3 regions of the Klebsiella africana genome follow, and region 2 is predicted to be linked to each of the others. Evidence: predicted binding sites of a transcription regulator. Region 2 holds the regulator's gene; each other region holds the start of a gene.
The links. Region 2 encodes CRP, which controls carbon source genes, mostly activating them, when cyclic AMP is high. Its sites were predicted from a motif close to ATGTGANNNNNNTCACAT; they were not measured.
Positions count from the first base shown of each region.

Region 1 (5,403 bases), 2.2 Mb from region 2:
TGACCCATTAGCTGCAGAGCTTTCTTCACCGCCGCAGGCGAGAACGCCACTTTATACAGATCGGTGCGCAGGCCCGTTACCTGCTCCTGGGCCTGGCGCGATCCGACGATATCCCCGGCGTGAAAGCGCGACCAGATGGCGTTAATTTCCGCGGGCGCGACGTTGGCAAGCCCCGAGATGCACGCCGAACAGCCGTCGACAAATCCCTGATGGATTAGCGAGTCCGGTCCGTTCAGAACGTCGAAACCGTCGATATCGCGCACCGCGTCGAGAAAACCTTTCAGGCTGTCGTAGCTGCCGGCGCTATCCTTAATGCCGACAATATTCTCGTGCCTGGCCAGCTGACGCGCGGTCTCCGGGGCAATGGTGTTCCCGGTGCGGGCGGGAATGTTGTAAAGAAAAAGCGGGACGCTCAGCGCGTCGGCGATCGCCGTATAGTGGTTAATCAGCTCTTCCTGCTTCAAGGGCACGAACCACGGGGTAATGGCCGATACCGCGTCAACCCCGAGGCGGGCGATCTGCTGGCCCAGCCGGAGAGTCTCGCGGGTGGAAACCTCCCCGATATGGGCCACCACCGGGACGCGACCGGCCGCTTCTTCCACACAGGTTCTGGCGACGGCGATCTTCTCTTCCTCATTGAGGACAAAAAACTCGCCGTTGGTGCCGCCGCAGAAAATACCGTTGCCCGCGGCGATCTGGCGCTGCACCTGCTGGCGTAGCGCTGGCAGGTTAAGCGCGCCCTCGGCGGTAAAGGGGGTGACGATGGCGGTCAGTACGCCGCTGATAGCTTTCCTCATTTTACTTTCTCCTGTTAGGCATGTTCTGGAAACAGCGTCTGGTAGATGGCCGCGATCTCTTCGCGGCTGACGCTGCAGGGGGCATTGTTCATCAGGCGTTTAACGTTTTGCGCCGCCGCGCTGAGGGCGGGAATGCTCTCCTGCGGCACGCCGAGCGCGGCCAGGTTGTCCGGCAGGGGCAGTCGTTTTACCAGCGCCGCCAGCCACGCGACCAGCGCATGGGATTTCTCTTCCTCGCTGAGCGTGCGATCCGCGTCGGGGATCAGATCCCAGACCTGAGCAAATTTCGCCACCGCGTGGGGGCGGATCACCCGCATACAGGGCGCCAGAAGAATGGCGTTGGCCACTCCGTGCGGCAGGTACCAGGTGCCGCCGAGCGGATAGGAGAGCGCATGCACCAGGTGGGTGCCCGCATGGTTAATCGCCGCGCCGCCGTACCACGAGGCCCAGAGCATCTCCAGCTTCGCCGTCAGATCCTGCGGCTGATTCACCGAGCGTTCGATATGGCGCACCAGCTTGTGCAAACCGATTAACGCGGCGTTATCGCTTACCGGGTTGGCGACGGTGGAGGTAAAGCACTCCAGCAGATGGCACAGGGCATCGATGCCGGTCGACGCCGCGATGCTGGCCGGCATGCTGGTGGTCAGCTCCGGTAGCAGGGCGACATAGTCCGGCAGGAGCACCGGGGAGATGACCCCCACTTTGGTCTGCTGCTCGGGGATTGCCAGAATGGCGTTCGGCGTCGCTTCGGAGCCGGTCCCGGCGGTGGCCGGGATCAACAATGAGCCGATCCGCCGTTGCGGCTGCTCGCCTGCCAGCAGGGCCGTCAGAGCGGGCGCCTCAGGGTGCAGAAGTACGGACAGCAATTTTGCTACATCCAGCACGCTCCCCCCGCCGATGCCAACAACCAACTGTGGCTGGCTGGCGCCCAGCTGGCTGACGATCTGCGCCACATCGTGATGGCTGGGCTCGGCCGGTACCGTGTCAATGACCTCAACTTCACGTCCCTCAGCCGCCAGCAGGCGATGGATCGCCTGGGTTGCTTCCAGCGCCCCGACGTTCTTGTCGGTCACCAGCAGGATAGAGGTTTTACCGGCCAATAACGGGAGCAGAGCCGATGAGGCACCCGCCCCGCTAATAATCGTGCTGTGTATCGTCGCCACGCGTTTCTCCTTGGTAGCAATTGATTATTTTCAATCATTCGTGAGTTATGGAACTCGTCTGGTGGGGAAAAGTTATAATTTATACGGCGGGTTAATAACTTGAGCTTGCTCACATTTAATCAAATATGATTGAATATAATCAATTCATGATTTCATCGACCACAAGGCAGGACAATGAACGACGGCAATAACAACGTGCTGGTGTTGGCGGATGACTTTACCGGGGCCAATGACGCCGGGGTCAGCCTCGCAGAGGCGGGAATGGCGGTGGAAGTGGCATTCACCGCCGGGCAGACGTCATCCGTGCGGGCATTAATTCTCAACAGCGACAGCCGGGCGATGACCGCCGCCGAGGCGGCGGATAAGGTCACCGCTCTGCTGCGCGACGCAGCGACATTCGTCCCACACTGGCAGGTAAAGAAGATCGACTCCACGCTGCGCGGGAACCCCGGTGCCGAGCTGGAGGCCATGATGGCGGTGCAGAACTGCCGGGTGGCGGTGGTGGCCCCGGCGTATCCGGCGGCCGGGCGGCATACCCGTGACGGACGCTGCTATGTGTACGGGGTGGCCCTCGATCAGACCGAATTTGCCAGCGACCCGAAAACGCCGGTGAGCCGGGCGGAGATTAGCGAAATTATCGCCATGCAGAGCCGTCTTCCCTGTCTGACCTTGAACGCTACCCAACTCCCGGCGGCATTAGCGATGGCGGGCGAGGAGAAGCGAGTATTGATTGTCGACGCCTGGGAAGACGGCCACCTGGATCAGGTGATCGACGCGGTCGCGCCCCATGCGCGGGAGACGCTGCTGGTCGGCTCGGCGGGACTTTGCGAGGCGCTGGCCCGCCGCCTTCGCCGCAGCGAGCAGGGGCCGCTGCTGGCGGTGGTTGGTTCGATGAGCGAGATGGCGCAGCGCCAGGTCGCTGCGCTGCAGGCCCACCCCCGGGTGAGGCAGATTGAGATTGACGTGGCGCGGGTCTTTAGCGGCTCGCCTGAGGATGAGGCCCGGCGGATCGCCGGGGTGCTGCGTGAGGGGCAGCACTGCGTGGTGACTACCCGCCCGGACAGCGCTGCCCGGCAGGGGATAGAAGCCCGGTGCCGTGAACAGGGCCTTAGCCGTGCCGCATACGGCGAGCACATCTGCGCCTGGCTTGCCGACGTCACGGCGCAGGCGGTGGCGCAGTGCCCTCCGGGCGCGCTGTATCTTTCCGGTGGCGATGTAGCCATCGCCGTCGCGCACGCGCTGGGTGCCAGCGGTTTCCAGATCCGTGGCCGGGTGGCGGCCTGCGTTCCTTACGGGCATTTTCTCGGTTGCCGCTGGTCGCGGCCGGTGATGACCAAAGCCGGAGGATTCGGCACCGACACCACGCTGTTACATGTTGTGAATTTTATTGAGGAGAAACTGAGTGTCTAAAATGATTGCAGTCACAATGGGCGACCCGGCAGGTATTGGTCCGGAGATTATTATTAAATCCCTCGCCGAGGGGGCGCTGAGCGGCGCGCCGGTGGTGGTGGTGGGCTGCGCGCAGACGCTGCGGCGGATCCTGGCGCTGAATATCACGCCGCGGGTAGAGCTGCGCATCATCGACCATCCCGCCGAAGCAGTATTTACCCCGGCGACGATTAACGTTATCGATGAACCGCTCAGCGATCCGCTGGGGCTGCGTCCTGGCGAAGTCCAGGCTCAGGCGGGCGATCTGGCATTTCGTTGCATCAGACGGGCGACCGCCCTCGCACTGGAGGGCGCGGTCGCGGCCATCGCTACCGCACCGCTGAATAAAGAGGCGCTGCATCTCGCCGGGCACGCTTATCCCGGCCATACCGAACTGCTGGCCCACCTGACGCAGACTACCGATTACGCCATGGTGCTGTATACCGAGAAACTTAAAGTTATCCATATCACTACCCATATTTCCTTGCGCCAGTTCCTCGATACCCTCAACCAGCCGCGGATTGAGACGGTGATTGGCGTGGCGGATCGGTTTTTGCGCCGCGTCGGCTATCCGCGTCCGCGTATTGCGGTCGCCGGCGTCAACCCGCACGCCGGGGAGAACGGCCTGTTTGGCGATGAAGAGATCCGCATCGTCGCCCCGGCGGTCGCCGCCATGCAGGCGCAGGGGATAGCGGTCACCGGACCCTGCCCGCCGGACACCGTGTTTATGCAGTGTCATGAAGGGATGTACGACATGGTGGTGGCGATGTACCACGATCAGGGGCATATCCCGCTGAAGTTGCTCGGGTTCTATGATGGAGTGAATATCACCGCCGGACTGCCGTTCATCCGCACCTCAGCGGATCACGGCACCGCGTTTGATATTGCCTGGACAGGTAAAGCGAAGTCTGAGAGCATGGCAACCTCCATTGAGCTCGCCATGCACATCGCGCAGGAATAACATGAAGGGATATAACCGGTTAGAGCAGATTATGGACTTCCTGAAAAGCCATAATCTGGTGACAGTCGACCAACTGGTGGCGGCGACCAACGCCTCACCGGCCACCATTCGCCGCGACCTGATCAAACTCGATCAGGAAGGGGTAATCAGCCGCACGCACGGCGGGGTGACGCTAAACCGGTTTATTCCTTCCCAGCCGACGACGCTGGAGAAAGCCCAGCGCAGCCCGCTGGAGAAGCAGGCGATCGCCAGTGCGGCGGCAGCGCTGGTGAAAGCCGGCGACGCTATCGTGCTTGATGCTGGCACCACCATGATTGAGCTGGCGCGGCAGATCACCCATCTGCCGCTGCGGGTGATCACCAGCGATTTACATATCGCGCTGTTTTTGTCGGAATTTAAGCAGATTGAAGTGACGATTATCGGCGGGCGCATCGACGACAGCAGCCAGTCGTGCATCGGCGATCACGGCCGCCGCCTGCTACAGACTATCTGGCCCGATCTCGCCTTCGTCAGCTGCAACGGCTGGGACCTTGAGAAGGGGATCACCGCCCCGACGGAGGAGAAGGCTGCCCTGAAGCGCGATCTGATGGCCAATGCCCGGCGGCGCATCCTGCTGGCGGACAGCTCGAAATACGGTGCCTGGTCACTGTTCAATATCGCTCCGCTGGCGTCGTTGACCGATATCGTCACCGACGCCCATCTTCCGGAAAAGACTCGCGAGGCGCTGGAGACCCTGTCCCCGCAGCTGATCATTGCCGACTGACTCGCAGGCTGCCGTCAGGGCAGACGGGCGATATTGGCTTTGATCACCTCTATCGACTGGCTGAACTTCGCCTGCTCCTCGCCGGCCAGCTGCAGTTCAATAATCTGCTCCACGCCGCCCTGGGCCAACACCGCCGGCACCCCAGCCGCTGCGCCGCTGACCCCGTACTCGCCGTCAAGAATACAGGAGACCGCCAGCGCGCGGTGACTGCCGGTGAAGATATTGCGGCAGATCTCGGCGATGGTGCCTGCGACGCCATATTCGGTGCAGCCTTTTCCGGCGTAGATCTCA
Region 1 covers NZ_CP084874.1:2,662,425-2,667,827, reverse strand. Annotated here, with positions in the region: gene LGL98_RS13045 (dihydrodipicolinate synthase family protein) at 1-797, opposite strand, end outside; gene LGL98_RS13040 (iron-containing alcohol dehydrogenase) at 812-1,960, opposite strand; gene dtnK (D-threonate kinase) at 2,135-3,370, shown strand; gene LGL98_RS13030 (D-threonate 4-phosphate dehydrogenase) at 3,363-4,349, shown strand; gene LGL98_RS13025 (DeoR/GlpR family DNA-binding transcription regulator) at 4,351-5,112, shown strand; gene LGL98_RS13020 (L-lactate dehydrogenase) at 5,127-5,403, opposite strand, start outside.
Region 1: LGL98_RS13040 (iron-containing alcohol dehydrogenase) is a predicted target of CRP. The motif match lies at 2,058-2,075, and genes of this name have one in related genera.

Region 2 (5,403 bases):
AACCTGAACCCACTGACCACATATTGGCTAACTCCTGCGCGCCCTGCGCGGTATAGTCATCATCACGTTTATTAATTGTTCTGGTGCTATGGTTGAAATCATCCCCACAGACATGACGCCCCCCGAAAACGATTCGCGTGAGTTCCATCCGATGCGCGGCGTGGGCAATCGTCATCTGCAAACCATGCTGCCGCGGCTGATCCGCCGTAAATTGCGCTTCACTCCGCACTGGCAGCGCCTTGAGCTGCCAGACGGCGATTTTGTCGATCTCGCCTGGAGCGAAGATCCGTACCAGGCGCGCCATAAGCCGCGCCTGGTCGTCTTTCACGGCCTGGAAGGCAGTCTGCACAGCCCGTACGCCCATGGCCTGATGCACGCGGCGATGCAGCGCGGCTGGCTGGGCGTAGTCATGCATTTTCGCGGCTGCAGCGGCGAACCTAACCGCAATAACCGCATTTATCACTCCGGCGAAACGGAAGATGGCACCTGGTTTCTGCACTGGCTGCAGCGTGAGTTTGGCCCCGCGCCGACCGCGGCCGTCGGCTATTCGCTGGGCGGCAATATGCTGGGCTGCCTGCTGGCAGAAGAAGGCGACCGCTGCCCGCTGGATGCCGCGGTGATCGTTTCCGCGCCTTTCATGCTGGAAGCCTGCAGCTATCATATGGATAAGGGCTTCTCGCGGGTTTATCAGCGCTATCTGCTCAATCTGTTAAAAGCCAACGCCTCACGCAAGCTGAAAGCGTATCCTGGCTCGCTGCCCGTCGATTTACGCCAGCTCAAAGGGATGCGCCGCATCCGGGAATTTGACGATATGATCACCGCCAAGATCCATGGCTTTGCCGATGCGCTGGATTATTACCGGCAATGCAGCGCCATGCCGCGGCTGAGCGATATCACTAAGCCGACGCTAATTATTCACGCGAAAGACGATCCGTTTATGGATCACCACTCTATTCCGCCGCAGGAGCAACTGCCGGCGAACGTAGAGTATCAATTGACCGAACAAGGCGGCCACGTTGGCTTCGTCAGCGGCACTCTGCGTAAACCGGAAATGTGGCTGGAAAGACGCATTCCCGACTGGTTAAACCGCTGGCTGGAGGTTCCCGCATGATTATTCCCTGGCAGGATCTGGATCCCGAAACGCTGGATAACCTGATTGAAAGCTTTGTGTTACGTGAAGGCACCGATTATGGTGAACATGAACGTTCACTTGCCGATAAAGTCGCCGATGTAAAACAGCAGCTGAAACGCGGAGAAGCGGTCCTTGTGTGGTCGGAACTGCATGAGACGGTCAATATTATGCCGCGTGCGCTGTTTAACGGCTAAGGCGACGCCACTACATCGTTTAACCAGGGAGTTGTTATGTCTGCCAAACATCCGGTGATCGCCGTCACGGGCTCCAGCGGCGCGGGCACTACCACCACCAGCCTTGCCTTTCGCAAAATCTTCGCGCAGCTAAACCTGCATGCCGCGGAAGTGGAAGGCGACAGCTTTCATCGCTACACCCGCCCGGAAATGGACATGGCGATCCGTAAGGCGCGGGATCAGGGCAAACATATCAGCTACTTTGGCCCGGAGGCGAACGACTTCGGCCTGCTGGAGCAGACCTTTGTCGACTATGGCCGCCACGGAAAAGGCCAGTCGCGGAAATACCTGCACACCTATGACGAAGCCGTGCCGTGGAATCAGGTGCCGGGGACCTTCACTCCCTGGCAGCCACTGCCGGAGCCGACAGACGTGCTGTTCTATGAGGGGCTGCACGGCGGGGTTGTCACGCCGCAGCATGATGTCGCCAGCCATGTCGACCTGCTTGTCGGGGTGGTGCCTATCGTTAACCTCGAGTGGATCCAAAAGCTTATTCGCGACACCAGCGAACGCGGCCACTCCCGGGAGGCGGTGATGGACTCGGTCGTCCGCTCGATGGAAGATTACATCAACTTCATTACGCCGCAATTTTCCCGCACCCACATCAACTTTCAGCGCGTGCCGACGGTGGACACCTCCAACCCGTTTGCCGCCAAAGCGATCCCCTCGCTGGACGAGAGCTTTGTGGTGATCCATTTCCGCAATCTGCAAAATATCGACTTCCCCTGGCTGTTGGCGATGCTGCAGGGGTCGTTTATCTCGCACATGAACACCCTGGTGGTGCCGGGCGGTAAAATGGGGCTGGCGATGGAGCTTATCATGACGCCGCTGGTCGAGCGCCTGATGGAAGGCCGTAAGATAGGCTAAAAGAAAAAACCCCGGCCAGGAGGCCGGGATTGAGATTCGATACAACACCAGGCGAAGACTACGCCTCGATCACTTCATAGGAGTGGGTGATCTTCACCGCTTTTTCCAGCATCAGCGCCACTGAACAGTATTTCTCTGCCGACAGATCCACCGCCCGGGAGACCGCGGCATCTTTCAGCGCTTTACCGGTGACGATAAAGTGCAGATTAATATGCGTAAACAGACGCGGAGCCTCTTCGCGACGCTCGGAGGTCAGCTTCACTTCGCAATTGGTCACGTCGTGACGACCTTTTTGCAGAATGGAGACCACATCGATCGCGCTGCAACCGCCCGCCGCCATCAGCACCATCTCCATCGGGCTGGGAGCCTTATCCCCGGAGTTGCCGTCCATCAGAATCTGGTGTCCCGATGCGGACTCCCCGATAAAGGTTAACCCTTCTACCCATTTCACACGCGCTTGCATAAAATTTAACTCCAGTATCGCAATATTCCTGTCAGATTACGCGCACATAACAATTCTCGCAACGGAAGGCGACCTGCGTCATGCTGAAGCGAGACACCAGGAGACATGCGGCGAAAGCTATGCTAAAACAGTCTGGATGCTACAGTAATACATTGATGTACTGCATGTATGCAGAGGAGTTCACATTACGGGCTGTCGAAAAATCATCAGCCAGCTTCCCAGGTATAGGGAAACAATACGATTGCATGCCCGGACGCCGTGTAGTGTCGGCGCCCGGAGATAGCTTATAACAGAGGATAACCGCGCATGGTGCTTGGCAAACCGCAAACAGACCCTACCCTTGAATGGTTCTTGTCTCATTGCCACATTCATAAGTACCCATCAAAGAGCACGCTGATCCACCAGGGTGAGAAAGCAGAAACGCTGTACTACATCGTTAAAGGCTCCGTGGCTGTACTCATCAAGGATGAAGAAGGTAAAGAGATGATCCTCTCCTACCTCAACCAGGGCGATTTCATCGGTGAATTAGGCCTGTTTGAAGAGGGTCAGGAGCGTAGCGCCTGGGTACGGGCGAAAACCGCATGTGAAGTGGCCGAAATCTCTTATAAGAAATTCCGTCAGCTGATCCAGGTGAACCCGGACATTCTGATGCGTCTCTCTTCGCAAATGGCTCGCCGTCTGCAGGTCACGTCTGAGAAAGTGGGCAACCTTGCCTTCCTCGACGTGACGGGCCGTATCGCCCAGACGCTGCTGAACCTGGCGAAGCAACCGGATGCCATGACCCACCCGGACGGTATGCAAATTAAAATTACCCGCCAGGAAATTGGTCAGATCGTCGGCTGCTCTCGTGAAACGGTTGGCCGTATTTTGAAAATGCTGGAAGATCAGAACCTGATTTCCGCGCACGGTAAAACCATCGTCGTCTACGGCACCCGTTAAGTTGCTAAGCGGCGTATTGCTCCTGCAGTACGCCGTTTTTGTTTTTCCCTCATGTGGCGCAGGCTGATTTACCACCCGGAAGTCAACTATGCACTGCGGCAAACGCTGGTGCTGTGTCTGCCTGTGGCCATCGGTCTTCTGCTCGGGCATCTCCAGCAGGGACTGCTGTTTTCCTTAGTCCCCGCCTGCTGCAATATTGCCGGTCTTGATACCCCGCATAAGCGTTTTTTCAAACGCCTGATTATCGGCGGCTGCCTGTTTGCCGGATGCAGCCTGGTGGTGCAGTTACTTCTCGCCCAGGCGATCCCCCTACCGCTTATCCTCAGCGGCCTGGCGCTGCTGCTCGGCGTCACCGCGGAGATCAGTTCGCTGCACGCGCGTCTGCTGCCCGCATCGCTGATCGCCGCCATCTTTACCCTGAGCCTGGCGGGCAATATGCCCATCTGGGAGCCGCTGCTGATCTACGCCTTCGGCACGCTGTGGTACGGCGTGTTTAACTGGTTCTGGTTCTGGCTGTGGCGCGAACAGCCGCTGCGGGAGTCGTTAAGCCTGCTTTACCGGGAACTGGCCGACTATTGTGAAGCTAAATACAGTCTGTTGACCCAGCATACCGATCCGTCGACCGCCCTGCCGCCGCTGCTCACCCGCCAGCAGAAGGTGGTCGACCTGATTACCCAGTGCTATCAGCAGATGCATATGTTGGCCGCTAACCAACGCAACGACCACAAGCGCCTGCTGCGGGCGTTCCAGATGGGGCTGGATCTGCAGGAGCATATTTCGGTCAGCCTGCATCAGCCGGAAGAGGTGCAAAAGCTGGTAGAACGCAGCCATGCCGAAGCGGTGATCCGCTGGAACGCGCAGACCGTCGCCGCCCGCCTTCGCGTGCTGGCGGATGACATGCTCTATCATCGCTTCCCGCAGCGCTTTCAAATGGATAAACAGATCGAGGCTCTGGAAAAGATCGCCAGGCAACATCCGGATAACCCGGTCGGCCACTTCTGCGCCTGGCACTTCAGCCGCATCGCCCGGGTGCTGCATACCCAGCGTCCGCTGTATGCCCGAGATCTGATGGCCGACAAAGAGCGTCGTTTACCGCTGTTTCCCGCACTAAAGAACTACCTGTCGCTAAAATCGCCCGCGCTGCGCAATGCCGCCCGCATCAGCGTGATGCTGAGCATCGCCAGCCTGATGGGCAACGCCCTGCACTTGCCTAAGCCCTATTGGATCCTGATGACCGTGCTCTTCGTCACCCAGAACGGCTATGGCGCCACGCGGGTGCGAATTGTCCACCGGGCGGCGGGAACGCTCGCCGGCCTGATCATCGCCGGCCTGACGTTGCACTTTCACGTTCCGGAGAGCTATACCCTGAGCGGGATGCTGCTGATCACCCTGCTTAGCTATCTGATCATCCGCAAACACTATGGCTGGGCGATGGTAGGCTTTACGGTGACGGCGGTGTATACCCTGCAGCTGCTGACGCTCAACGGGGAACAGTTTATTATCGCCCGGCTGATCGACACGCTTATCGGCTGCCTGATCGCCTTCGGCGGGATGGTTTGGCTGTGGCCACAGTGGCAGAGCGGCCTGCTGAAAAAAAATGCCCACGATGCGCTGGAGGCCGACCAGCAGGCGATTCGCCTGATCCTCAGCCCCGACCCGAAAGCACCCGCGCTGGCCTATCAACGCATGCGCGTCAACCAGGCGCACAACGCGCTCTACAACTCCCTGAATCAGGCGATGCAGGAGCCGGGGTTTAATACCCACTATCT
Region 2 covers NZ_CP084874.1:416,280-421,682, reverse strand. Annotated here, with positions in the region: gene LGL98_RS01920 (hydrolase) at 152-1,111, shown strand; gene LGL98_RS01915 (YheU family protein) at 1,108-1,326, shown strand; gene LGL98_RS01910 (phosphoribulokinase) at 1,363-2,232, shown strand; gene LGL98_RS01905 (OsmC family protein) at 2,291-2,695, opposite strand; gene crp (cAMP-activated global transcriptional regulator CRP) at 3,002-3,634, shown strand; gene LGL98_RS01895 (YccS/YhfK family putative transporter) at 3,686-5,403, shown strand, end outside.

Region 3 (5,403 bases), 680 kb from region 2:
CTCCAGCTCGTTACCGGTCTCCCAGGCCATGATCGCTTTTTCATCATAATAGGCGCGGCCGGTGACGGTATTTGTCCGGGTGATGACCTGACGGATCACATCCAGATAGGCTTTGAAGGTCTTGCTATCGGTCCGATAAAAGTCTTCCGCTTTTTCGTGATAGAACGCCGCCAGCTGCTCGCGCCCGCCCCACCACCACCAGTGGTCGATAAACGGCAGGATCAAACGCAATCCCTGTTTATCCGCTTCGGCAATCATGTTGTCATACACCCGCATGGCTTTCTCATTCAGCCGCGGCATGCCGTCCGCCGTTTCCGGCGCCAGAATATGGGTCTCGCGCCCGCAGGCCTTATCAAACTCCTGCTGCACCGACAGTACGTAGACGCGCTGGGCTTTCGCCCCGGTTTGCACCATCGCCTGGATCCAGTTTTGCTGCTCCTGGGCCGTCGGCCACTTAAAATATTGCCCCCAGCCGCGCGGATCTGCCTTGCAGGGGCCGCGGGCGTCGTCTTCAATGCGGTGCAGCTCCGGGGCGTGGATCCCGGCGAAGCGAAACACCTTGTCGCCATCCTTGAGAGTGGCGCCATCGCGAGTGATAAAGTGCGAAAAGTGCGAGCGCTCGGCGGCCAGCGCCCCGCTGGCCCCCAGCGCGGACAGCAGCCCCATCAGCAGCAGGTTTTTCATCGGCTTCATCGTTGTCTCTCCTTAGAACCAGACTTCGGCCTGTACGCCGAAGTTAACGGTGTCAGTGGAACCACTGCGGGAATACCCGCCGGCGGTGATGGTATTGGTATCCCAGTTGTAGTTGCCGTCTAACGCATCGGAGACACCTTTATCCCACTTCGCATAGGTGACGAAGAAGCGCAGCTGCGGGCGTGCCCAGAAACCGGAGTCAAAGGTCAGGGTTGGCGCAACGGTGACTTTAGTCAGGCCGCCTTTGCCTTTGCCGTTCACCCCTTTGTAGTTTTTGTCATCCAGATATTCGTAGCCCAGCTCGTACTGCATGGCAAAGTTGCGGGTGATCTGATGATAGGGGCGGATACCGGCGACCCACATCGAGCGTCCCCAGCCATTTTCATCTTCCGTCCACCAGCGGTAGTTTTTATCTTTCTGCCAGAAAGCGAAGGTCGAGATCTCCAGATCGCCCATCGAGGCCACGCTATCCAGCACCACTCGCCAGGACTGGGTGTTTTCCAGGTTGGCCCAGCCCCAGCCGTTTTTACCCAGCGAGTCACCCGCCGCCAGCCCTTTGCCGTACTGCAATGCGAGGCGGGAGTAGCCTCCGGTCAGGCCGTAGAAGCCGTCAAAGTTATAAATACCGGTCACGCCATAGCCCTTCTCGGCGGAAGTCGGATGGTTTTCGTTACGGTTCATGTGGTGGCCGATCAGCTCCAGATCGAAGCCTGTTCCCGCAATCTTTTTCAGCCACAGGTTGAGGGAATAGTCATCCGGGTAGCCCTGATCTCCCTTATCCACCGGGTAGGCTTTGGTTTCATCGGTGGGGGAAAAGGCGTATACCCCGGCGTCGAAGCGGGCGAAGCCGAGATCCATGTTGTCGAAGCCGCCGCCGGTGCCGTTGTACTGAATGTACTCCCAGTCGAACTGATGGCTGGAGGTGTTAGAGCTGCTGTAGCGCTTACCGGCCCAGAAGGTCATCTCCGGCGCAAAATCCAGATTGCTCAGCTCGGCGAACCCTTCACGAAACTGTACGTCATGGCCATCGTCATCCTGACAGTTCCAGTCAGAGGTGCATTTCGACTGATGAGTGAGGTTGGCCTGCACTTTCGCCACCACGCCGCTGTCCGCCGTCAGCGTCACGGTGGGGATCAGTTCGATCTTGGTATCTTCTTCGTTGCCCAATCGCCACTTACCGTCCGGCATCAGGCCGACGGAGTCCGCGCGGTTGCCATCGGAATTGGCCAGGATCCCGGAGCGGATATAGCCATGCAGCGCAAAATCATACTTCGGATCGGCGCAGGCCGGGCTGCTGGCCCCTGCCAGCGAGAGGAGAGCCAGAGGTATTGAGTGTTTCAGCTTTATCATTATTTTTTTCCCACGTTATGTTTGTTAACACGAACCGATAACGGAGGGGAAATTTACGGATCAAAAATGGAAATGTACATCCGTTAATGGAAAGCGCTTTCCATAATTGCCTATCTGGTTCACAAAATTAGCTCTGCGGCGAATATATTCGTGAGACTGATCACATAAAATAACAAGAATGCCGCCGGGAGCCGGCAGCAGAGCGGAAGGAGGAGCAGATGAATATGTGCCGTCGAGGATAAGCCGCCGACGGCGAGGGGGTCAGCGTTCGGTTTCCGCGAGCTGGCGTTCGTACACTTTGAAGAAGGGGCGATAGAGCATCCAGGCGTTAAACATCGCGAACAGGCTCATGCACAAATTTTTCCAGCTACCGTTCGCCGACCATGCCGCCCCCAGCGGGGAAGGCATCGACCATGGCAGCATCGCCACCGCACGGTCAAGAATACCCAGCTGAGTTAAATACCATGCGATACAGGCATTTATCAGGGGAACAAAGAGAAACGGCAGTAAAAAAACCGGGTTCATGATCACCGGAAAGCCAAACAGTATCGGCTCGTTGATATTAAATAGCGACGGCAGCAGACCAATTTTGGCCACGCTTTTCAGCTGCCGCGAGCGGCTGCGCATCGCCATCAGCACCAGCGGCAGAGTGGAGCCAATACCGCCGATCAGCAGGTAAAAATCCCAGAACCCCTGCAGATAAATATGCGGCAACGTTGGCGACCCCGCCGCCAGCGCCTGCTGATTTTCAAACAGATAGGTCATCCAGAACGGGTTCATGATCCCGGTGATGATCAGCGCGCCGTGGATACCAATAAACCAGAGTAAGTTACAGATAAACAAAGAGATAAGTACCGCCATCAGCGTGTCGGACGCCAGCACCAGCGGTCGCACCGCTTCGCTGATCAACTCCGGTACGATGCGTCCGGTAGTCTGCAGCAGTATGGCATTCATCACGCTTATCGACAGCATCACCACCAGCAGCGGGATCAGCAGTTGAAAGCCATTGCGGGTCATCAGCGGCACTTCATCAGGCAGGCGGATACACCAGCCTTTTTTGTAAAAAAAGCGAATTATCTCAATGGAATAGGTGCTGGATATCAGGGCGGTAAATATCCCCATGCCGCCGAGATAAACGTTGCTCACCGCGCTCTCGCGAAAGCCGATAAACAGCAAAAACGCCAAAGACCCGGTTAAACCGCACAGTCGTTCCGGCAGGCGGTACTGCTTAGCGAGGCTGGCGCTGGCGCCAAAGGCGACAATCAGCGCCACCAGGCCAATGGTTAGCTGAAAGGTCGGCAGCAGGATAGGCCGCAGCAGCAAATAGACCTGGCCGACACGCGAGGCGCCGTCGATGGAAACGGGCGGAAACAAAATGGGAACCAACAGGCTGCCAACAATCACAAAGGGCATTGCCAGCGCAAAGCTATCGCGCATCGCCGTAATGTGGTTGTTGCGCGTCAGGACATTCGCCAGCGGCGCCAGCCGCTGCTCGATGATGTCCACGGCCACATTCATTAACTGAATGTTCATACTCGTACCTTTGCGAATGGTTGTCTCGCCGGGATGATCGCCCACAACACCGGAAAGTGAAAGCCTGCCATAGGTGATCATGGTCACAATTAATAAATCCACAAACGGAAAGCGCTTTCCGTAATGCATCCATTTTGACTATAGTCCGCACATCCAACCTCATCAGGAGCGGTAGTTATGAAAAAAATTATGTTGTGTTGTTCGGCAGGCATGTCCACCAGCCTGCTGATGAAAAAAATGATTGCCGAAGCCGAACAGCGGGGCCTGCCGGTAGAAATCAACGCCTATGGCGTAGCGGAGTTCGCCGAACAGGTTGGCCATTATCAGGTGGTGCTGCTGGGGCCGCAGGTGAAATACATGCAGCAGGATCTGCAAAAACAGGCGGATAAATACGGTATCCGCGTCGAACCCATCAATATGATGGACTACGGCATGCAAAAAGGCGCCGCGGTCCTTGATTTCGCCCTTTCCCTCATCGAAAACAAGAACTAAGGAAAGAACATGAGCTCTCTGTACGCTAAATTGATCGACGTGATCGAACGGCAGATCACGCCTATGGCGGGGGCGATCGGCCAGCAAAAATACGTCACCTCCATCCGCGACGGTTTTATTACCGCCCTACCCTTTATGATCGTCGGCTCGTTTTTGCTGGTATTTATCTTCCCGCCGTTTTCTCCGGATACGACGTGGGGCTTTGCCCGCGCCTGGCTGCAATTTTCGCTCGATCATCGCGATGCGCTGATGCTGCCGTTCAACTTCAGCATGGGGGTGATGACCCTGTTCATTGCCGTCGGGATCGCCGCCAGCCTCGCCAAGCACCATCATCTGGACTCACTCACCGCCGGGATGCTGTCGCTAATGTCGTTTCTGCTGGTGGCTGCCCCGCTGAAAGATGGCCAGATCTCTACTGCCTACTTCTCCGGCCAGGGGATCTTCACCGCCATTCTGGTGGCCATCTATTCCACCGAGCTGTACGCCTTCCTCAAACGGCATAACATCACCATTCGCCTGCCGCCGGAAGTGCCTGCCGGGGTGGCGCGCTCGTTCGAGATCCTGATCCCGGTGCTGGCGATCATTCTGACACTGCATCCGCTGAACCTGTTCATCGAGGCTCAACTGGGGATGATCATTCCGGAAGCGATCATGTCGCTGGTCAAACCGCTGGTCGCGGCTTCCGATACGCTGCCGGCGATCCTGCTGTCAGTGCTGGTCTGTCAGGTGCTGTGGTTCGCCGGGATCCACGGTGCGCTGATCGTCACCGGGATCATGAACCCCTTCTGGATGGCCAACCTGTCGGTCAATCAGGCGGCCATGGCGGCAGGTATCGCTATCCCGCACATCTATGTCCAGGGCTTCTGGGATCACTATCTGCTGATCGGCGGCGTCGGTTCCACCCTGCCGCTGGCGCTGATGCTGCTGCGCAGCAAGGCCGTGCATCTGCGGACGATCGGCCGGATGGGGGTCGTGCCGGGGGTCTTCAATATTAACGAACCGATCCTGTTCGGCGCGCCGATCATTATGAACCCGCTGTTTTTCCTGCCGTTCGTGCTGGTGCCGATGGTCAACGCGACCCTGGCGTACTTTGCGCTGAAGCTGGACCTGGTCAGCCGCGTAGTGTCGATGACGCCGTGGACAACGCCGGCCCCCATCGGCGCCTCGTGGGCGGCGAACTGGAGCTTTAGCCCGGTGATCCTGTGCCTCATTTGTATGGCCACCGCCATGGTGATGTACCTGCCATTTCTCAAAGCTTACGAAAAACAGCTGCTGGCCCAGGAGCGTGAAAACGCCGTCGGCCAGGCTGACAACGCGGCGCAAACCGCTTAACGC
Region 3 covers NZ_CP084874.1:1,095,667-1,101,069, reverse strand. Annotated here, with positions in the region: gene LGL98_RS05385 (CBM35 domain-containing protein) at 1-693, opposite strand, end outside; gene LGL98_RS05380 (maltoporin) at 706-2,043, opposite strand; gene LGL98_RS05375 (PTS sugar transporter subunit IIC) at 2,305-3,576, opposite strand; gene LGL98_RS05370 (PTS sugar transporter subunit IIB) at 3,754-4,068, shown strand; gene LGL98_RS05365 (PTS sugar transporter subunit IIC) at 4,078-5,400, shown strand.
Region 3: LGL98_RS05370 (PTS sugar transporter subunit IIB) is a predicted target of CRP. The motif match lies at 3,648-3,665, and genes of this name have one in related genera.